DNA from 4 places in the Streptomyces sp. NPDC048277 genome. Region 3 is predicted to be linked to each of the others. Evidence: riboswitches for the same ligand, from Rfam matches in the RefSeq annotation. Region 3 holds a riboswitch; each other region holds the start of a gene.
The links. Region 3 has a riboswitch for cobalamin ahead of AB0D85_RS23375 (prenyltransferase/squalene oxidase repeat-containing protein). Riboswitches for the same ligand answer to the same signal wherever they lie in the genome.
Positions count from the first base shown of each region.

Region 1: it holds a riboswitch for cobalamin, as region 3 does, so the genes downstream of both, AB0D85_RS15960 (CbtB-domain containing protein) here and AB0D85_RS23375 (prenyltransferase/squalene oxidase repeat-containing protein) in region 3, are expected to answer to the same signal.
Region 2: it holds a riboswitch for cobalamin, as region 3 does, so the genes downstream of both, AB0D85_RS07465 (cobalamin biosynthesis protein) here and AB0D85_RS23375 (prenyltransferase/squalene oxidase repeat-containing protein) in region 3, are expected to answer to the same signal.
Region 4: it holds a riboswitch for cobalamin, as region 3 does, so the genes downstream of both, AB0D85_RS50245 (ABC transporter substrate-binding protein) here and AB0D85_RS23375 (prenyltransferase/squalene oxidase repeat-containing protein) in region 3, are expected to answer to the same signal.

Region 1 is NZ_JBEZLQ010000006.1:157,409-162,587, forward strand. It holds gene AB0D85_RS15950 (acyl-CoA dehydrogenase family protein) at 1-1,029, shown strand, start outside; gene AB0D85_RS15955 (enoyl-CoA hydratase/isomerase family protein) at 1,199-2,242, shown strand; cobalamin riboswitch at 2,310-2,450, shown strand; gene AB0D85_RS15960 (CbtB-domain containing protein) at 2,487-2,708, shown strand; gene AB0D85_RS15965 (CbtA family protein) at 2,731-3,486, shown strand; gene AB0D85_RS15970 (hypothetical protein) at 3,545-3,709, opposite strand; gene pgm (phosphoglucomutase (alpha-D-glucose-1,6-bisphosphate-dependent)) at 3,992-5,179, shown strand, end outside.
Region 2 is NZ_JBEZLQ010000002.1:609,203-614,381, reverse strand. It holds gene AB0D85_RS07480 (lysozyme) at 1-367, shown strand, start outside; gene AB0D85_RS07475 (inorganic phosphate transporter) at 542-1,780, shown strand; gene AB0D85_RS07470 (hypothetical protein) at 1,800-2,027, shown strand; cobalamin riboswitch at 2,182-2,324, shown strand; gene AB0D85_RS07465 (cobalamin biosynthesis protein) at 2,424-3,365, shown strand; gene AB0D85_RS07460 (cobyric acid synthase) at 3,362-4,894, shown strand; gene cobN (cobaltochelatase subunit CobN) at 4,891-5,179, shown strand, end outside.
Region 3 is NZ_JBEZLQ010000010.1:310,846-316,024, forward strand. It holds gene AB0D85_RS23365 (CbiQ family ECF transporter T component) at 1-958, opposite strand, end outside; gene AB0D85_RS23370 (SCO2322 family protein) at 1,152-1,772, opposite strand; gene AB0D85_RS23375 (prenyltransferase/squalene oxidase repeat-containing protein) at 1,769-3,004, opposite strand; cobalamin riboswitch at 3,077-3,262, opposite strand; gene AB0D85_RS23380 (phosphotransferase) at 3,300-3,932, shown strand; gene AB0D85_RS23385 (hypothetical protein) at 4,044-5,075, opposite strand.
Region 4 is NZ_JBEZLQ010000050.1:9,196-14,374, reverse strand. It holds gene AB0D85_RS50255 (ABC transporter ATP-binding protein) at 1-451, opposite strand, end outside; gene AB0D85_RS50250 (iron chelate uptake ABC transporter family permease subunit) at 448-1,461, opposite strand; gene AB0D85_RS50245 (ABC transporter substrate-binding protein) at 1,458-2,513, opposite strand; cobalamin riboswitch at 2,568-2,745, opposite strand; gene AB0D85_RS50240 (ATP-binding protein) at 2,801-3,691, shown strand; gene AB0D85_RS50235 (glucuronyl hydrolase) at 3,831-5,063, shown strand; gene AB0D85_RS50230 (aminotransferase class V-fold PLP-dependent enzyme) at 5,172-5,179, shown strand, end outside.

The DNA of each region.
Region 1 (5,179 bases), on a different contig from region 3:
ATGAAACGGCTCGGCATCTTCGGCCTCGCGATCCCCGAGGAGTACGGCGGCACCCCCGTCTCCACGCCCTGCTACGTCCTGGTCACCGAGGAACTCGCGCGCGGCTGGATGAGCCTGGCCGGTGCGATGGGCGGCCACACGGTCGTGGCCAAACTGCTGCTGCACTTCGGTACGCAGGAGCAGAAGCGGCGCTACCTGCCGAGGATGGCGACCGGAGCGATCCGGGCGACCATGGCCCTCACCGAACCGGGCGGCGGCTCGGACCTCCAGGCCCTGCGCACCATCGCCCGCCCGGTCGCCGACGGCTACGCGGTGAACGGTACGAAGACCTGGATCACGAACTCCAGGCGATCGGGCCTGATCGCCCTGCTGTGCAAGACGGATCCCGACGCCGACCCCGCGCACCGGGGCATCTCCGTCCTCCTCGTCGAGCACGGGCCGGGCCTGACCGTCTCCCGCGACCTGCCCAAGCTGGGCTACAAGGGCGTGGAGAGCTGCGAGCTGGTCTTCGAGGACTACCGGGCGCCCGCCGACGCCGTCCTCGGCGGTGCCGAGGGCAAGGGCTTCGCACAGATGATGAAGGGCCTGGAGACCGGCCGACTCCAGGTCGCCGCCCGCGCCCTCGGCGTCGGCCGCGCCGCCCTGGAGGACTCCCTCGCCTACGCGCAGCAGCGTGAGTCGTTCGGCAAGCCCATCTGGCAGCACCAGTCCATCGGCAACTACCTCGCCGACATGGCGACTTCGCTCACCGCCGCCCGCCAGCTCACCCTCCACGCCGCCCGCGAGGCCGACGCGGGGCGCCGGGTGGACATGGAGGCCGGCATGGCCAAGCTCTTCGCCTCCGAGACCGCCATGCAGATCGCGCTCAACGCCGTCCGCATCCACGGCGGTTACGGCTACTCCACCGAGTTCGACGTGGAGCGCTACTTCCGCGACGCCCCGCTGATGATCGTCGGCGAGGGCACGAACGAAATCCAACGCAACGTGATCGCCGCGCAGTTGATGAAGCGCGGCGGACTGGAGGCCTGAGGCGGGGGATCAGACGGCGGCCCGCCGGGACGCCCTCCGGCGGGCCGTCGCGCTGCGGGCGGACCGGCCGCGAGAAGATCGTCCGTGACCGATGTGCCCATCAGACCCTGGAAGGAACCGACGAGATCATGCGTGTCACCGTGGCCCGCGACCTGACGGAGGCGTCCCGATGAGCGACGTCCTGCTGCACACGACCGGCCGGGCCGCACACCTCACCCTCAACCGGCCGAAGGCCATCAACGCGCTCTCGCACGCGATGGTGCTGTGCATCGCCGACGCCCTGACGGCCTGGGAGCACGATCCGGCCGTCGAGACCGTGGTCATCACCGGTGCGGGGGAGCGCGGCCTGTGCGCGGGCGGCGACATCCGCGCCGTCCACGACGACGCCCGCGACGGGGACGGCACCGCCTCGGCCGCCTTCTGGTACGACGAGTACCACCTCAACGCCAGGATCGCCCGCTACCCCAAGCCGTACGTCGCGATCATGGACGGCATCGTGATGGGCGGCGGTGTCGGCGTCTCCGCGCACGGCAGCGTCCGCATCACCACCGAGCGGTCACGGATCGCCATGCCGGAGACGGGCATCGGCTTCGTCCCCGACGTCGGCGGCACCCGTCTGCTCGCCCTGGCCCCCGGCGAACTGGGCACCCATCTCGCCCTGACCGGCGCGGGGATCGGCGCCGCCGACGCGCTGCTGTGCGGACTCGCCGACCACTTCATGCCGTCCGCCTCGATCCCGGCGTTCCTCGACGACCTCGCCGAACTGCCCGTACCGGAAGCGCTCGCGCGCCATGCGCGGTCGGCGCCCGACGGGGAGCTGGCCGGCCACCGGGCGTGGATCGACGCCTGCTACCCGGCCGACACGGTCGAGGAGATCGTCCGGCGGCTGTCGGCGCACGGCGACCCGGCCGCGAAGCAGGCGGCGGAGACCCTCCTCACCAGGTCACCGACCTCCCTCAAGGTCACCCTGGAGGCACTGCGCCGCGCCCGGCGACTCGGTTCGCTGGAGCGGGTCCTGGACCAGGAGTACCGCGTCTCCTGCGCGACCCTCGCCACCCCTGACCTGGTGGAGGGCATCCGCGCCCAGGTCGTCGACAAGGACCGCGACCCGCGCTGGTCCCCGGCCACCCTCGCCGAGGTCACCGACGCCGATGTCGACCGCTTCTTCGCCCCGCTCGGCGAGCGCGAACTGGGTCTCGCCCCGCCCGGATGAGGCGGGCCGTCGACCGCCCAGCAGGCAGGAGATGAAGATCACGCCCGGTGACGCGGTCTTGGCCGTGCCCCTGACACGCGGTACGGTCTGTCCGATATCGACGACGGCGAGACGGAAGCCGGTGGGAATCCGGAACGGTCGCGCCACTGTATGCAAGAGCCCCCGGGCGCTTGTGAGTCAGACCCGTGGCCGTCGTCATGTGCACCACCGAGATGGGACGCGAACTCCCAGAGGAGGTCCTGCCATGGCGCAGACCGTCGCTCCGCCGACAGCCAACACCCCCGCCGTTCCCGCCAAGCTGCCGCTGTCCGCGATAGCTCCCTGGGCGGTCTTCTTCGGCATCCTGATGCTCGTCCTGCTCTACTTCGTCGGCGCCGAGCAGGGCGCCACCTCCGTGTTCAACGGCACGGACGTCCACGAATGGGTGCACGACGCCCGCCACCTGCTCGGCTTCCCCTGCCACTGACGCGAGGGACGCCGAACACCTCATGAACTCCGCAACGGTACGGAACCTCCTGGTACGGGGCATGCTCGCCGGCCTGGCCGCCGGCGCGCTCGCCCTGATCGTCGCCTACCTGCTCGGTGAACCGAACGTCGACAAGGCGATCAGTTTCGAGGACGCCCACTCGCACGAGCACGAGATGGCGGTCGTCTCCCGCTCCCTGCAGTCCACCGCGGGCCTGGCCACCGGCGTGCTGGTCTACGGGGTCGCCTTCGGCGGTATCGCCGCCCTCGCCTTCAGCTTCGCCCTCGGCCGTGTCGGGCGCTTCTCGCCGCGGGCGACGGCGCTGCTGCTGTCGGGCTGCGCGCTGCTCGCCGTGTACGTGGTGCCGTTCCTCAAGTACCCGGCCAACCCGCCGTCGGTGGGCGACCCGGACACCATCGGCAAGCGCACCACCCTGTACTTCCTGATGATGCTGCTCAGCGTGCTGCTGGCGGTGGCCGCGACCATCCTCGGCAAGCGGCTCCGGCCGAGACTGGGCACCTGGTGGGCGACCGTGCTCGCGGTGGTCGCGTTCGCCGTCGTGATCGGGCTGGCGTACCAGTTCCTGCCCGCCGTCAACGAGGTGCCGAAGGACTTCCCGGCCACCCTGCTGTGGCGGTTCCGGCTCTCGGCACTGGCCATCCAGCTGACGCTCTGGGGCGGATTCGGGCTGCTCTTCGGCGAGTTGGCCGAGCGCGTGCTCCACCCGAGGCCGGCGAAGGCTCCGGCCGCCGCGCGGACGGTGTCCGCGGCACACTGAACGACACGCGAGGGCCCTTCGGAACCGTCCGGGGGCCTTCTCGCGTGCGCCCGCACGGTCAGCGCTCGGGGGCGTCCGCCTCCGGCCGGGTGGTCGCGAGGTAGGCCCGCACCAGGGCCTGGCCCGTCCGGCAGCGCACGGGACGGCAGTCGGGGCAGTGCCTCACATGGTCCAGGTAGGTGTCGTAGCGGTCCTGGGCGGCGGGCGCGAGGGAGTTCTCCACGGTGCGTCCTCTCGTGAGGGCCCGGGGGCGCGGGAGTTGACTGATGTTCAGTATGTCCCGTCGGCGGCCTTCCGGAACGTCCGCGGCACCCGTTCGTGAGCGGTTCGCACGACCGTCCACCGCGCGCCGCGTGCTCCGCGTATCCTCGGCGGCCCGCTGTGAACCAGCCGTGAACCCGCCGTGTCTTCGGCGTGCGGCCGGTGCCGCACTCGCGTCCGGTGGCGCAGGCAAGGAAAGATGGGCGTCGAGTGATCGATCAACGACTGCGGAGGAAGTGGACTCATGCCGCATGAGCGAGCGGGCCGGCCGGCGGCTCCGGAGGACCTCGTCGACGTGGCCCGGCTGGTCACGGCCTACTACGCGCTGCACCCCGACCCGGCCGACCCGAACCAGCGGGTCGCGTTCGGCACCTCGGGACACCGCGGATCGTCGCTGACGACCGCGTTCAACGAGGACCACATCGCAGCCACCAGCCAGGCCATCTGCGAGTACCGGAGCGGCCAGGGTACCGACGGCCCCCTCTTCCTGGGCGCCGACACCCACGCCCTGTCCGAGCCCGCCAAGGTCACGGCGCTGGAGGTCTTCGCCGCCAACGGCGTGACCGTCCTCGTCGACAGCGCCGACGGCTACACCCCCACCCCCGCCGTCTCGCACGCCATCCTCACCCACAACCGCGGCCGTACGACCGGCCTCGCGGACGGCGTCGTCGTCACGCCCTCGCACAACCCGCCCGCCGACGGCGGCTTCAAGTACAACCCGCCCAGCGGCGGCCCCGCCGCCTCCGACGCCACCTCCTGGATCCAGGACCGCGCCAACCAGATCATCGCGGGCGGGCTGAAGGACGTACAGCGCATCCCGTACGAGCGTGCGCTGGCCGCGCCCACCACCGGCCGGTACGACTTCATGGGCGTCTACGTCGACGACCTGCCCAGCGTCCTCGACCTCGACGCGATCCGCGCGTCCGGGCTGCGCATCGGCGCCGACCCGCTCGGCGGGGCCTCCGTCGCGTACTGGGGCCGCATCGCCGAACGCCATGGGCTCGACCTCACCGTAGTGAACCCCTACACCGACCCCACTTGGCGGTTCATGACGCTGGACTGGGACGGCAAGATCCGCATGGACTGCTCCTCGCCGTACGCGATGGCCTCGCTGATCGAGAAGCGGGACGAGTTCCGGGTCGCCACCGGCAACGACGCCGACGCCGACCGGCACGGCATCGTCACCCGCGACGCCGGCCTGATGAACCCCAACCACTACCTCGCCGTCGCCATCTCCTACCTCTACCGCCACCGCGAGCAGTGGGCGGCGAGTGCCGGCATCGGCAAGACCCTCGTCTCCTCCTCGATGATCGACCGGGTCGCCGCCGACCTCGGCCGCCAACTCGTCGAGGTGCCGGTCGGGTTCAAGTGGTTCGTGGACGGACTGGTCAGCGGTGCCATCGGGTTCGGCGGCGAGGAGTCGGCCGGCGCG
Region 2 (5,179 bases), on a different contig from region 3:
GCCGCCCGCGCTCGACGTCGAGTACGACCCGTACGACAAGAAGCACAAGTGCTACGGCCTGAGCACCTCCAAGATGGTCGGCTGGATCAGGTCCTTCAGCGACGAGCTGCAGCGGGAGACCGGCCGGCGGCCGGTGATCTACACGACCACCCACTGGTGGAACCTGTGCACCGGCGGCAGCAGCGCCTTCGCCGCCGACCACGCGCTGTGGATCGCCCGCCACGGCTCGGCGGACGCCGGCTCGCTGCCGGCCGGCTGGTCGTCCTGGACCTTCTGGCAGTACGACAACAGCGGCAGCCTGCCGGGTGACCAGAATCTCTTCAACGGGTCGGCGAGCCGACTGAAGTCGTTCGCCAAGGGCTACTGACCAAGGGGCGACTGGGCCGCCGGACCGGAACCGGGACGGCGGCCTCGGTCGCTCCCGCCCATGGGCACCTCAAAGCCGATCCAGGACACCACAGAGACCATCCCAGTTCATCTTCCGTTCACTCAGGTTGCCTACTGTCCAACGACCGATGACTTCTAAAGATTGCCTGGGTAAATGGAAAGCTTCTCGCTGATCCTCGCGATTGTGGTCGTAACCGCACTCGCGTTTGATTTCACGAACGGTTTCCACGACACCGCCAACGCGATGGCCACGACCATCTCGACCGGCGCGCTCAAGCCCAAGATCGCGGTGACCATGTCCGCCGCACTCAATCTGGTGGGCGCCTTCCTCTCCGTGGAGGTCGCCAACACGATCTCCAAGGGCCTCGTCGACGAGAACGGCATACGCCCCGAGGTCATCTTCGCCGCCCTGGTCGGCGCCATCCTCTGGAACCTCGTGACCTGGCTGGTGGGCCTGCCCTCCAGCTCGTCGCACGCCCTCATGGGCGGTCTGGTCGGCGCCACCGTCGCCTCGGCCGGGTTCGGCGCCGTCCACGGCGACGTGCTCGTCACCAAGGTCCTGCTGCCGGCCGTGGCCGCTCCCCTGGTCGCGGGCCTCGCGGCGATGCTCTCCACCCGCTTCTCCTACGCGCTCTCGAAGAACGCCGACGACGAGGCGACCCGCAAGGGCTACCGCGCCGGCCAGATCGCCTCCGCCGGCCTGGTCTCGCTCGCGCACGGCACCAACGACGCGCAGAAGACGATGGGCATCATCACGCTCGCGCTGATCGCGGGCGGTTCCATCGCCCCCGGCTCGAACCCTCCCACCTGGGTCATCCTCTCGGCCGGTCTCGCCATCGCGCTCGGCACCTACATCGGCGGCTGGCGCATCATCCGCACCATGGGCAAGGGCCTGACCGACCTTCAGCCGCAGCAGGGCTTCGCCGCCCAGACCAGCGCGGCCACCGCCATCCTGGCCTCCTCCCACCTCGGCTTCTCCCTCTCCACGACGCATGTCGTCTCCGGTTCCGTGATGGGCGCGGGCCTGGGCCGCAAGGGCGGCACGGTCCGCTGGTCCACCGCGACCCGCATGGTCGTCGCCTGGCTGCTCACCCTCCCGGCGGCCGCGCTGGTCGGCGCGCTCGCCGAGTCCGTGACGGAACTCGGGGACTGGGGCACGGCGGTCGTCGCCGTCTTCCTGGTGGCCTCCAGCGCCGCGATCTGGAAGCTCTCCCGCCGCGAGGTCGTGGACAGCGGCAACGTCAACGACACCGCCGCCGAGGAGCCGGCCGGCGTGGTCACCGCGGCGATCGCCGCGGTCACGCCCCCGCCCGCGGTCACGGTGACCGACGGCCTCACCGCCACGATCCCCTCCCCCGCCGCTCCCGCGACCGACCCGGCCGCCACCGTCTGACCCCCGAGGAAGAACCAACATGAGCATCGACTGGGCAGCCATCGGCTCCGTCTTCGGCGTCAGCCTCGTGGCCACCGTGGGCCTCGTGGCCCTCTTCACCCTCGGCATCAAGGGCCTCTCGGCTCGCGCCCGCGCCACGGCCCAGGGCAACTCGGCGGCCCCGGCCGTCACCGCCGCCTACGTCTGCTTCGCGGGCTGCGCGGCGGCCGTGGCGTACGGCATCCACCTGATCGTGGCGAAGGCCTGACGCAGCCGGGAACTCCGAGGCCGGCAAGGCTCCTGTCCGACATGGTCGGGTCAGGAGCCTTCGGCATGTCCCAGGGGCCCCGATGAGCCACCGTCAGCCCACCGGATGTGGGCCTTCGCACACTCTCCCCGCACAGGTCAACGGCAGGTTGACGGGTCTTCCGGGGGCGTGGTGGACTTCCGGAGCCATGTACGGCGGCAAGAGAGGAAGCCGGTGTGAATCCGGCGCGGTCCCGCCACTGTCACCGGGGTAGCAATCCCCGGGAGCCAGGAACTCTCACCGCCGGTCTCGTCGAACCAGGGCGCGGACACCCTGAGTGAGGACACAACGCCATGCGCGGCTGCCGTTCGAGGTGCAGTACCCGGCCCGTACCCGACCCCGCGGTCGGCTGAGCCGATGGGTGCCGATCGCGTCTTCGCGTACGGCGCCGCCGCCGGCCTTCTCGGTGATCTGCTGCTCGGCGATCCGCGCCGGGGGCATCCGGTCGCCGCGTTCGGACGGGCGGCCGGGGCCGTGGAGCGGGTGCTGTGGCGGGACCACCGCGGGTGGGGCGCGCTGCACACCGCCGTGTGCGCCGGCGGCGCCGTGGCCCTGGGGGCCCTGGCCCAGCGGGTCGTACGACCGTCCACCGCCGCTTCCGTCGCCCTCACCGGCGCCGCCACCTGGGCCGTCGTCGGGGGCACTTCGCTCGCCCGCGAGGCCCGGGTCATCGGGCGTGCCCTGGAGGCGGGTGACGTCGAGGCCGCCCGCGCCCGGCTGCCGCATCTGTGCGGACGGGATCCGCAGGCCCTGGACGCCGACGGGATCGCCCGGGCCGTGGTGGAGTCCGTCGCCGAGAACACCAGCGACGCCGTCGTCGGGGCGCTGGTGTGGGGGGCCGTGGCAGGCGTGCCGGGGCTCGTGGGGTTCCGGGCCGTCAACACCCTGGACGCCATGGTGGGGCACAAGTCGGCCCGGTACCGGCGGTACGGGTGGGCTTCCGCGCGGCTGGACGACGTGGCCGGGTGGCCGGGGGCGCGGCTGACGGCCGTGCTGGCGACGGTCGCCGGCGGTGACGCCCGGGGCGCCGTACGGGCCTGGCGGGCCGACGCGGCCAAGCATCCGAGTCCCAACGCCGGGCCCGTGGAGGCGTCGTTCGCGGGCGCGCTGGGGGTACGGCTCGGGGGGACGTTGTCGTATGCGGGGCGGGTCGAGCACCGGCCCGTGCTGAATCGGAAGGGGCGGGCCGTGGAGGTCGCGGACATCCGGCGGGCGGTACGGCTGTCCCGTCGCGTCGGTCTGCTCGCGCTCGGCGTGACCGTCGCCGCGCGCCTCGTCGGGAAGGGACGTACGTCATGAACGGTGGTCTCCTCGTCGCCGGTACCACCTCCGACGCCGGCAAGAGTGTCGTCACCGCGGGTATCTGCCGGTGGCTGGTGCGGCAGGGTGTGAAGGTCGCGCCGTTCAAGGCGCAGAACATGTCCCTCAACTCCTTCGTGACGCGCGAGGGCGCCGAGATCGGGCGGGCGCAGGCCATGCAGGCGCAGGCCTGCCGGGTCGAGCCGACCGCGCTGATGAACCCCGTGCTGCTCAAGCCCGGTGGCGAGCAGAGCAGTCAGGTCGTCCTGCTCGGCAAGCCGGTCGGCGAACTGAGTGCGCGTGGCTATCACGGCGGGCGGCAGCAGAAGCTGCTCGGGACCGTGCTCGACTGTCTCGCCGAGTTGCGGGGCACGTATGACGCGGTGATCTGTGAGGGGGCGGGCAGTCCGGCGGAGATCAACCTGCGCCGGACCGACATCGTGAACATGGGGATCGCGCGCAATGCGCGGCTCCCCGTGCTGGTCGTGGGGGACATCGACCGCGGGGGCGTCTTCGCCTCCTTCTTCGGGACCGTCGCGCTGCTCTCGCCGGAGGACCAGGAGTTCGTCGCGGGGTTCCTCGTCAACAAGTTCCGGGGGGATGTGAGCCTGCTGGAACCCGGGCTCGACATGCTGCACGGGCTGACCGGGCGGCGGACGTACGGCGTCCTCCCCTTCCGGCACGGCCTCGGCATCGACGAGGAGGACGGGCTCCGGGTCTCCCTGCGCGGGACGGTACGGGAGTCGAACACGGCGCCCCCCGTCGGCGAGGACGTACTGCGGGTCGCCGTCTGTGCCATCCCCCTGATGTCCAACTTCACGGACGTGGACGCGCTGGCCGCCGAACCCGGGGTCGTGGTGCGGTTCGTGGACCGGCCGGAGGAACTCGCCGACGCCGATCTCGTCGTGATTCCGGGGACCCGGGGAACGGTCCGGGCCCTGGAGTGGCTGCAGGAGCGCGGGCTCGCGGACGCGCTGCGGCGCCGGGCCGCCGAACACCGGCCCGTCCTCGGTATCTGCGGTGGCTTCCAGATCCTCGGTGAGCACATCGAGGACGACGTCGAGAGCCGGCGGGGGCAGGTCGAGGGCCTCGGGGTGCTGCCCCTAAGGGTCCGGTTCGCCCCCGAGAAGATCCTTACCCGGCCGGAGGGGGAGGCACTCGGTGAACGGGTCTCGGGGTACGAGATCCATCACGGGGTCGCCGAAGTCACCGGAGGCGACGCGTTCATCTCCGATGGCAGAGGACACAGCTTGGACGGGTGCCGGGTCGGACAGACCTGGGGCACCCACTGGCACGGCTCGCTGGAGTCGGACGGCTTCCGGCGGGCGTTCCTGCGCGAGGTGGCGGCCGCCGCGGGCCGCCGGTTCGTGCCGGCCCCCGACACCTCCTTCGCCGCGCTGCGCGAGGAGCAGCTCGACCGGCTCGGCGACCTGATCGAACAGCACGCGGACACGGACGCGCTCTGGCGGCTCATCGAGTCGGGCGCGCCGCAAGGACTGCCTTTCATTCCACCGGGAGCGCCCGCATGAGCACAGTGTTGTTGTTGTCGACCGCCGACACCGATCTGCTGGCGGCCAGGGCCGCCTCCGGTGCCGACTACCGGATCGGCAATCCGACGCGCATCGACGTCACGGCGGAACTGCCCGCGCTCATCGAGGGCGCGGACATCGCCGTCGTACGGCTGCTCGGCGGCAGGCGTGCCTGGGAGGACGGGCTCGCCGTGCTCAAGGCCGCCGGGATCCCGACCGTGCTGCTCGGCGGCGAGGCGGTGCCGGACGCCGAGTTGATGGCCGAGTCGTCGGTGCCGGCCGGCG
Region 3 (5,179 bases):
GCCACAGCGGAAGAGCGGGGGCGACCAGCGGCACGACCCCGGGATGCAGGGTGTCCGGATCGCGGACGGAGGCCAGCGCCAGCAGCCCGGCGACCGCCGCGCCCGATCCGGACACCAGCCAGGCCCGCGCGTCCCACGGGTCCGGCCGGTAACGGGTCCGCAGCGAACGGCGGCCCCCGAGCCGCAGCCCCGCCAGCGCGGCGACGACCCCGGCGAGCAGTACGGGCAGCCCGTAGCCGCCGCCTTCGGTGGTGAGCAGCCCGTACGTCCCCGCGCAGACCCCGAGCAGACCGCCCAGGGTGAGCGCGGCCGTCGTACGGCGGACGGGGGCGGGGACGTTGGCGCTGCGGCCGTAACCGCGCGCGTCCATCGCGGCGGCGAGGGCGACCGAGCGCTCCAACGCGCCTTCCAGGACCGGGAGTCCGACCTGGAGCAGACCGCGGACACCGGAGTCGGGGCGGCCCCGCAGCCGGCGGGCGGCGCGCAGCCGCTGGACGTCGGCGATGAGGTTCGGCGCGAAGGTGAGGGCGACGACCACGGCCACGCCCAGCTCGTACAGGGCGCCGGGGAGCGACTTGAGGAGCCGGGCCGGGTTGGCGAGCGCGTTCGCGGCGCCGACGCAGATCAACAGGGCGGCGATCCTGAGGCCGTCGTAGAAGGTGAAGACCAGCGCCTCGGCGGTGACCCTGCCGCCGAGCCGGATGCCCTGGGCCCAGTGCGGGAGGGGCACTTCGGGGAGGGTGAGGAGGGTGTGCGCACCGGGGACGGGCGAGCCGAGGACGACGGTGAAGGCGAGCCGGACGAGGAGCACGGCGAGGGCGAGCCTGGCGAAGGCGGAGTACGCGCGGGGCTGCTGCGCTCGGCCGCGGCAGGTGGCCACGACGTACCCGGTGACCGTGATGAGGAGGGCGAGAAGGAGGGGGTTGGTGGTACGGGACGCGGCAGCACCGAGGGACAGGGACCAGAGCCACCAGGCGCCGGGGTGGACAGCGGAGCGGCGCCGGTGCCGGGGGAGTTCCGCTCGCCCGCGCTTGCAGGGCGCCGCTGTGCAACCGGCGTGAGTGCAGCGCCCCGTAAGGGGCGCGGGGCTGAGACATATGCGGCTCCGCCGCGTGGGCGCGACCAGCCCCCACGTACCCGCACTGTGACGATCACGCATTCTTCCGCCGCCGTGCCTGCCAGAACGCCCCCGCAGCCAGCACCACGACCACCCCCGCCCCGGCCAGCAGCCCCACCGACGGCCCGCTGCCCGGCGTACCGTCCGTCTTCGCCGCCACCTTCTCCCCGCACCCCGTCTCGGGATACCCGGCGATCGCGCACAGCAACGCGTTCGTGTCGTACCGCAACGGCTTCGCCACCGCGGCCAGCGCCTCCGCCGACGTCGCGTCCCCGGTCACCACCGCGCACGCCGTCCGGCCCGCCGGCGGCTTCTCGCCGGACGGCGCGTCCGCCGTCGTACCGAAGTCGATGACCAGGGCGACCCGCTTCTTCCCCCGCACCGCGGGCGTGTCCGCGCAGATCGTGGCGAAGTCCGCCGTCCCGCGAGGCCGCGACGCGTCCGCCGAGTCCTCGCTCACCGCGAAGCGGAACCCCTCCACCGCACCGTCGGCGGGCTGCGCCGTCGAGGGGCCCTGCGTGGCGTACGTCCAGCGCGAGCCGTCCCGCTCCCAGAAGGACCAGTAGCGATAGCCGGCGGCCTGGGCCGGTCCCGCGGACTCCCAGACCAGGAGCGCGGTCACGAGCAGCAGCGCGGCCCGGCGGACGGCGGTCACAGCTGCCGCTGCTTCCGGCGGCCGCTGAACAGGAAGCCGATGCCGACGCCGGCGACGAGCCCCGTGCCGACGATCCACCAGACGCTGGTGCCGGACTTCTGCCCCGACTTCTGTCCCGACTTCTTCCCCTGCTGCTCCTCGGTGTGCTGCGCGGCTGCCGCCGGGGCCGGTCCCGTCGCGTTGAGCGCCGTCACCAGGTTGGTACCGCCGAAGTCGCGCGGGTCCGCGCCCATCGCGTGCGCCGCGAAGACCAGCTCGGCGTAGGCCGCGGGCCCGCTCTGCTTCGCCCACGGCGTGGCGTGGGCCTCCAGCCAGGCGTACGGCTTCTTCGCCTGCGCGGTCCAGCCCTGGGCCGCCAGTGCCACCACCGCGTCGGCGGTGTTGCCGTAGTCCGGCTGGGGCTTGGCACCGGCGAGCGCGGAGACGAGGTGCCCCTGGCCGGACATGGCGTCCGCGAGGTACGCCGCTCCGTTGCGTGCCACCTCCGCCGGGGTGAGCGCCTTGTCGGAGTTGGCGCAGACGTAGCCCTCCACCGGGGCCTTGCCGGCCGTCGTCACGAATCCCTTGCCGAGGGCGCCGAGCACCCCGGCGGCCGTCGCGTCCGCGTTGGCGGACAGTTTGCCGTCCTTGCCCGGCTGGTAGGCGAGGCCGCCGCCACTGTCCTGGTCACAGGGGATGGACCACGTGGCGAGCAGGCCGTACGGCGTCCGGTCCGCGCTCTCGTCGGCCGCCGTGAGCGCGCCGACGACCACGCCGGTGGAGTTGGTGTCGCTGGGCATGCCCGCGGCGTAGCCCCAGCCGCCGTCCTTGTTCTGCCGCGCCTTCAGCCAGGTCACGGCCTTGCGTACGGCGTCGTCGTGCCCGCCGACCGCCTTCAGTGCCTGTACGGCGGCGGCCGTGCTGTTCGTGTCGACGGTCACCTTGGCGTCACAGGCGGCCGTCGGCTCGGCGCGGAACGCGGCGAACGAGCCGTTCGCGCACTGCTGCCCGGCCAGCCAGTCCACCGCCTTCCCCGCCGGGGTCACCCCGACCGTGCGCTGGGCGAGCAGCGCGAGCGACTGGCGCCAGACGCCGTCGTACCGGGGGTCCGTGCTGCCGTACAGCCCCGACGGGAGCACCGCCGAGGCGGACGGGGACGGGGCGTCGGCGGCCAGCGCGGTCATCGCGGGTGCGGCGGCGCCGATGACGGCGGTGGCGGCCAGCACCGCGGCGCTGCGGCGGAGCACGTTCATGGTCGGCGGGTGCCTCTCCCTGTGGGGGAGCCGGGCAGCACGGGACACCCCGGCGGCTCGGCTCCGTAAACCTCGACGGTGCCGTGCGACGGCGGGTGCCGGCGCACATGAGCCGATCAACGTCCCGGACGGGGCGGTCCGGCTCACCGTCGGTACGACGGCTCACGGTTGCGGGTCAGCGCCGGTTTTGCACCGGCTTCCCCCCGTACGGGTGATGACGACCCGGCTACTTTACCGGCCGTCAACAGGAAGCTGGGAGGCGGCTGTGCGAAGACCGCTTCGTTATGGTCACGCCATGACGGGGAGACTGCTCGGCTCGGGCCGCTCGGCCGACGTGTACGAGATCGACGAGGCGTGGGTGCTGCGCCGTGACCGCGACGGCTGGGGGGACGCGGCCGCCGAGGGTGCGCTGATGACGTACGTACGGGAGCACGGATACCCGGCGCCCCGGGTGCGGCTCTCCGGGTCCCGTACCGACCTGGTCATGGAGCGGCTGACGGGGCCGACCATGCTGGCGGCGCTCCTCGCGGGCGAGCTGGGCGCACAGGAGGGCGGTGCGCTGCTCGCCTCGCTGCTCCGGCGGCTGCACGCCGTACCCGGGCGGGACCCGGCCGACGCCGGCTCACGCGTCCTGCATCTCGACCTGCATCCGGACAACGTGATGCTGACCCCCGACGGACCGAGGGTCATCGACTGGTCCAACGCCGAGAACGGACCGCCCGGCCTCGACTGGGCCATGTCCGCGGTGATCCTCGCCCAGGTCGCGGTGGACGAACTGCCGTTGGCCCGTGCGCTGCTGGTGGCCCTGCGGCGGCGTGCGGCCAATCCGACGATGAGCCGTCGCGAGATCGAACTGCTCGGTGAGGCCGAGAAGTTGGTACGTCGGCTGGCGGGGTTCCAGTCCGGTGGGGTTCGGCAGCGCCCCTAAGGGGCGCTGGGGGTACCCCCAGCCGAAGGCTGGGGGAGGAACTGCGCGACCGGCCACGACGGTGCCGCAGGGGATCGACGGCAGCGGCGCGCGGTATCCGAAGCGGCGCGCTCAGGCCGCGGTCGCGAAGGGAACGACCGTGGCGGACAGGTGGCGGGCCATGCGGCGCAGGGTGTCGTCGCAGGCGGCCGGGGTGTCGCCGACCGCCGCCCAGAGGGCGAGGCGGTCGGCGGTGGTGGCGTGGGGGCCGGCGGTGACCTGGTTGCCGGTGTGCTGGGTGAGGATCATGCGGTCGGCGCCGGGTTCGCGGGCCGCGTCGGGGGAGAGGTCCAGGTGTTCGAGGCGGCCGGTGGCGGCCGGGTAGGCGAACTGGATCGCGGCCGCCCGCTGCCGGGTGGGCGTGGTGTCGGGCAGTTCGCCGGTGGCCAGCGCGGCCGCGGCCTGTGCGAGGTCGACGCCGGTGGCCCGTCTGACCAGGAGCGGGATCAGGTCGCCGGGCAGCCGCGGGGTGACGTCGGTGACCCGGGGGCCGCGGTCGGTGAGCCGCAGGCCGATGTGCAGGACGCCCCGGGTGACACCGAGGGCGTGCACGGTGCGGTCGACGGCCAGGCGCAGGAAACGGTTGTGCAGCAGCCCGTCGTGGGCGTGCACGGTGTGCCGCAGCGGCTGCCGGGCGGGCGCCGGGCCCAGGGTCGTCCGGGTGAGCGCGGCGATGCGGATCTCGCCGTCCAGGACGACCGTCTCGGCGCAGACGCGGGGCGGACCGGGGTCGTCGACGGGGACGGTGCCGCCGGTCAGCAGCGCGCGCAGCGCGGCCGGGTCGGCGCAGACGGCGGCCGTGGCGAGGGAGGTGCCGGGCAGCCCCAACTGCCCGGCGATCCTGGCGGCGGCGACCGTGTACTCGCCCGAACAGGTCAGCACACCGCGGACCCGGTGCCGGGCGGCGAACCGCACCACCGCCGATGCCGTCGCCCCGTCCTTGCCGGGGTCCGCCGCGAGGTGACCGTCCAGGTGCGGACGTGCCCAGTCGGGCGGCGCGGCGTCCACCAGCACCACCGGGCGGGCCGCCGCGATGCGCGTCAGCACGAACTCGTCGTACTCGCACCGGCGACCGGCCCCGAGGAGCAGGACAGGCTGCGACATCGGTTCGCCTCACCTTCTGGGGAGGAGGCGGGGCGGCTGGTCGCCCCCGATGCCGCTCCCCCATGGGCGGCGCCCGGGGCGGGTCGGTTCGACCGTGGCCTGGC
Region 4 (5,179 bases), on a different contig from region 3:
CGATCTGGGTGCGCTGGCGTTCGCCGCCGGAGAGGGTGTGCCAGGACTGGCCGGCCCGGTCGGTCAGTCCGGTGCGCCGCAGGGCCTCGGTGACGGCTGCCGCGTCGGCCGTCGTCGGGGGTGTCCAGGCGCGGCGGTGCGGGACGCGGCCGAGGGCGACGACGTCTCGGACGGTCAGTTCGGTCTGGGTGTCGGTGTGCTGGGCCACGGTGGCGATACGGCGGGCGGTGGCACGGCGGCCGACCTCGGTGAGCGGGCGGCCGTCCAGGGTGACGACTCCGGCGGTGGGGGCGAGGACCCCGGCCAGCAGCCTCAACAGGGTCGATTTTCCAGAGCCGTTGGGGCCGAGGATGCCGACGGTGTCGCCGGGGCGCAGGGTGAGGGTGACGCAGTCGACGACGACCTTGTCTCCCAAGCGCCGTACGACACCGTCCGCGTGGAGGCTGGTCATGCCCTGCTCCGTCCGCGGTAGAGCACGGCCACGAACGCCGGCACGCCGATCAGGGACGTCACCACGCCCACCGGGACCTCCTGGGGGTCGAGGACGGTTCGGGCCAGGGTGTCCACCCACACCAGGAAGACCGCCCCGGTCAGGGCCGTGACCGGCAGGAGGCGAGCGTGGCCGGCGCCGGTCAGGGCGCGGGTGACGTGCGGGAGGACCAGACCGACGAAGCCGATCGCGCCCGCGCAGCTGACCAGCGCGGCGGTGAGCAGCGCGGTCGCCGAGAGCAGGACCAGGCGGGTACGGGCGACATGGACACCGAGTCCGGCGGCGGCCTCGTCGCCGAAGGCGAAGGCGTCCAGAGTACGGGCGTACCCGAGGCACACCGTGAGGACCACGGCGAGCACGACGGCGCACAGCAGCACCTGCCCCCAGTCCGCGCCGGTCAGCGAGCCGAGCAGCCAGAACAGGACGCCCCGGGTGGTCTCGGCGTCGGCGGAGGTCAGCACGATGAAGGAGGTCAGCGCGGAGAACAGCTGCATGGCGGCCACGCCGGACAGCACCACCCGGTCGGTGCTGCCGCCGAGGGTGTGGCTGAGCAGCAGCACCAGGGCGAAGGAGAGCAGCGCGCCGAGGAAGGCGCCCGCCGACAGCGACACGACGCCTCCGCCCACGCCGAGTACGACGACGGCGACCGCTCCCGTGGACGCGCCGGAGGAGACCCCGAGCACGAACGGGTCGGCGAGCGGATTGCGCAGCAGCGACTGCATGACCGCGCCGCACACGGCGAGTCCGGCCCCGCACACGGCGGCGAGCAGGGTGCGCGGCATCCGCAGGTTCCACACGATGCCGTCCCGCAGCGGCGCCAACGTGCTCTCGCCGAGCCCGAGATGGGCCGCGACGGACGCCCAGACGTCACCGGTGGAGATGTCGGCGGGGCCGATCGTCACCGCCACGGCGATCGACACGAGCAGCGCGAGCAGGCCCCCGCCCGCCGACAGCAGGGCACGGACGCTCACTTGGCGAGCCCGAAGTCACGCAGACCGGCTGCGACCTTCTCGATCCCTTCGACCGTGCGGATGGACGGGTTCATGGCCTGCCCGCTCAGCAGGACGTACCGCTTCTTCTTCACTGCGGTCAGATTGCGGGTGGCGGGGTTGGTCTCCAGGTAGTGGATCTTCGCCTTCGCGGTCTCCGCGGTCTGCTGCTTGCGGGTCAGGTCGCCGATGACGATGACATCGGGGTCGCGGTCGGCGACGGTCTCCCAGCTGATCTGGGGCCACTCGTCGTGGGTGTCGGCGAACGCGTTCTTCGCGCCGACGGCACGGGTGATGGCGCCGGGCGCGCCGCAGCAACCGGCCAGGTAGGGCGACTGGGAGTTGGCGAACCAGTACATGAGGGACACGTCCGAGGCGTGCAGTCCGGCGGTGGCCGTGCTCACCCGCTTCTCCAGTGAAGCCACGAGCGTCTCGCCCCGCTTCTCGACGTCGAAGGCGCGGGCCAGATCGCGTATCTCGCCGTACACGGCGTCGAGGGTGAGGGGTGTGGAGCGCGATCCGTCGCCGCCGCTGTCGTTGTCCTTGCCCTCGGAGCAGTCGGACGGCGAGACGTACGTGGGCACGCCCAGCTTCTCGAACTGCTCGCGGGTGGCGACCCCGCCCGTGCCGAGGGTGGAGACGAACGAGGCGGTGACGAAGTCGGGTTCGGCGTCCAGGACCTTCTCGAAGGAGGGGTTGTTGTCGGCGAGGCGCGGCACGGACGCGTTGGCCTTCTCCAGGCCCTTCATCACCGGGTCGGTCCAGGTGGCCGTACCGGCCATGCGGTCGGCCAGGCCGAGGGAGAGCAGGATCTCGGTGGTGCCCTGGTTGAGGGAGACGGCCCGCTTCGGGGCCGACTTCAGGGTGACCTTGTCACCGCAGTTGTCGAGGGTGACCGGGTATCCGGCGGCAGCGGTCCGCCCTGTCTTCGCGTCGTTGTCGCCGCCGGAGGAGCCGCAGGCGGTGAGCAGCAGGGCGGAGGTGAGGAGAAGCGCCGGGGTGCGCAGAACGGCGGGGGTGCGGAGCACGGGCATGCCTTTGGGGTCGGGGCTCGTACGCGGAGCCTGGCCTACGGTCGTCCCTCCGCGCCGGGGCGCGAAGGTGCCAGCAGGTCTTCGGACTCGGGTTCGTCCGGCCGGGGCGCCTTCCCGGTCTCCCAGTGGCATGCGTACCCCGCCCGTCCCCCTCACCGCTGCGCGTCAGCTCCGGATTCGCACCGGATTCCCTGACCACGGATGTGGCACGACTGGCTCTGAGAGGTTATCAAGATCGGCCCGTGATCGGATCGTGGAGGGCCGGTCGGGGGCTGCAGGATGGGGCCGTGCCGAAGAACCCGCCCGAGTCCATGCAGTACCACCTGCGCCGGCAACTCAACGCCCACGCGACCGAGCACTGGCCGCAACTCACCCGGGTCCACGTCCGATTCCGAGCCGGATTCGCCTATGTGGACGGCGAGTTGAGGGACGGCGAGCGGCTGCCGCTGTGCCGCCTGCGCTTCACCGGCGTCCTGCACACCTGGGGCTTCGCCCGCTACGACGCGGGCAGCGACGGCTACCGGGACGACATCCTCTCCAGCGGTCTGCCGGCCGGCTCGGCGGAAGAGGCCCTGGACTGCGCGGGCGGCCTGTACCTCGCACCTCACCCGCCGGGCGGCCCCGGGCCGACGCGCGTGCCGACGGGACTCGTGCTCCTCGTGGGCCCACCGGCCTCCGGCAAGACCAGCTTCGTACGGGCACTGATCGCGCATGGCCGGATCGACGAGGGCGCCGTGGTCTCCAGCGACGAGATCCGCGCGGAACTCCTCGGTACCTCACCCGGCGACGTGGCCCCCGACGCGGCGGACGCGCGAATCTTCGAGGAACGCGACCGCAGGATCGCCGCCCGGCTCGCCGCAGGACACACAGCGGTCGCCGAGTCCACGAACGTCACCCCACAGGCACGCACCCGGCTCATCGCCATCGCCAGGCGCTTCCACGCCCCGGTGACCATGCTGCGATTCACCCCGGACCTCGGCACTCTTCTCCGACAGCACGCGGAGCGCGGCCGCACCGACGTCACCGCCGCGGACGTCCGCGCCTACGCCGCGGTCATGGCCCGTCACGCCGGGGCCGACCAACTGCGCGCCGAGGGCGCGGACGCCGTCCACGACGTCCCCGGGCGCCTTCAAGGAGCCACGCCCACGGAGGCCGCGGCGCACTTCTCATTCGCCTGACGAGGCGACACATCCAGGCTCACCCTCCCGCGGGTTCAGATACATGAATATTGAACACGTGCATGTACATTCCGTCGGGTGGCATGCAAGACTCCTCCAACCCCCGTGCACCACAGTCCAGTTGGAGAGGCAGGCAGTCATGTCCATCTCCCGGCGGGCCGTGCTGGCCACCGTGGGCGGCGCCGCAGCCGCCTGCGCCTCCGCGCCTCCGTCCGCGCACGCCCAGACAGGGACCGGCCAGGTGCCGGCCGTCACCCTGCACGCCCTCACCGCCGCGGCCGACTACGCCGCGGACAAGGTCCGCGCCGTCGCACCCGGCGTGGACGGGTTCCCCCTCGCCACCAAGTTCGAGAAATGGGTCTACTCCCAGGACGGCGGCTGGGTCGGCGGATTCTGGCCCGGCACGCTGTGGATGTGCTGGCTCCACACCAAGGACGACTTCTTCCGCGACCTCGCCCTCGACTCGGCCAGCGGACTCGCCCCCCGCCAGTACGACACCAGCACCCACGACCTGGGCTTCCTGTTCACCCCGTCCTGGATCACCGCATGGCGGCTGACCGGTGACACAACCTGGCGCGACGGCGCCGTCCAGGCCGCCCGCACCCTCAGTCGCCGCTACAACCCCCACGGCCGCTACATCCGCGCCTGGGGCGCACTGGACAGCCCGACCAACGCCGGGCGCATCATCATCGACACGATGATGAACCTCGATCTGCTCCTCTTCGCCACCGAGCAGACCGGCGACACCACCTACCTCGACATCGCCGTCGAACACGCCAGGACCACCCAGCACCTCTTCCCCCGTGCCGACGGCTCCACCCCGCACGTCTACGACGTCGACCCGTCGACCGGCGTCCCCATCGGACCCGGCACCGTCCAGGGCTACAGCGCCACCTCCTGCTGGTCCCGCGGACAGGCCTGGGGCATCTACGGATTCACCACCCTCTACCGCCGCACCGCCGACTCCGGGTTCCTGGCCACCGCCTCCCGGCTCGCCGACTACGCGATCGGCACCCTCACTCCCGACCACATCCCCGTCTGGGACTACCGCGCACCGCAGCAACCCCACGACATCAAGGACGCATCCGCCGCGGCCGTCATGGCCTGCGGCCTCATCGACCTCGCCGCCGCAACCGGCCACCGCCCCTACCGCACCACCGCACTGCGCATCCTGACCGCACTCACCCAGACCTGCCTCACCGACAGGTCCGCCCGCGCGGACGCCGTCGTCGCCCGCTGCACCCGCAACCGCCCCGCCGAAGACGGCATCGAAGTCTCCCTCCCCTACGCCGACTACTACCTCCTCGAAGCCATCCTCCGCATCCTCCGGCCCGACAGCCTCCACCACGCCATCGACCTCACCACCCCCTGAGCCGGACACCCGGCAGACCGAGCCCTTTCGCGCAGTGTCGGCGAGCGTGCCCCGGCGGTGAACCCGCACGTGGCTACGGTTGTCGAAGTTCTCTACGGAGGGGCTCTGATGGAAAC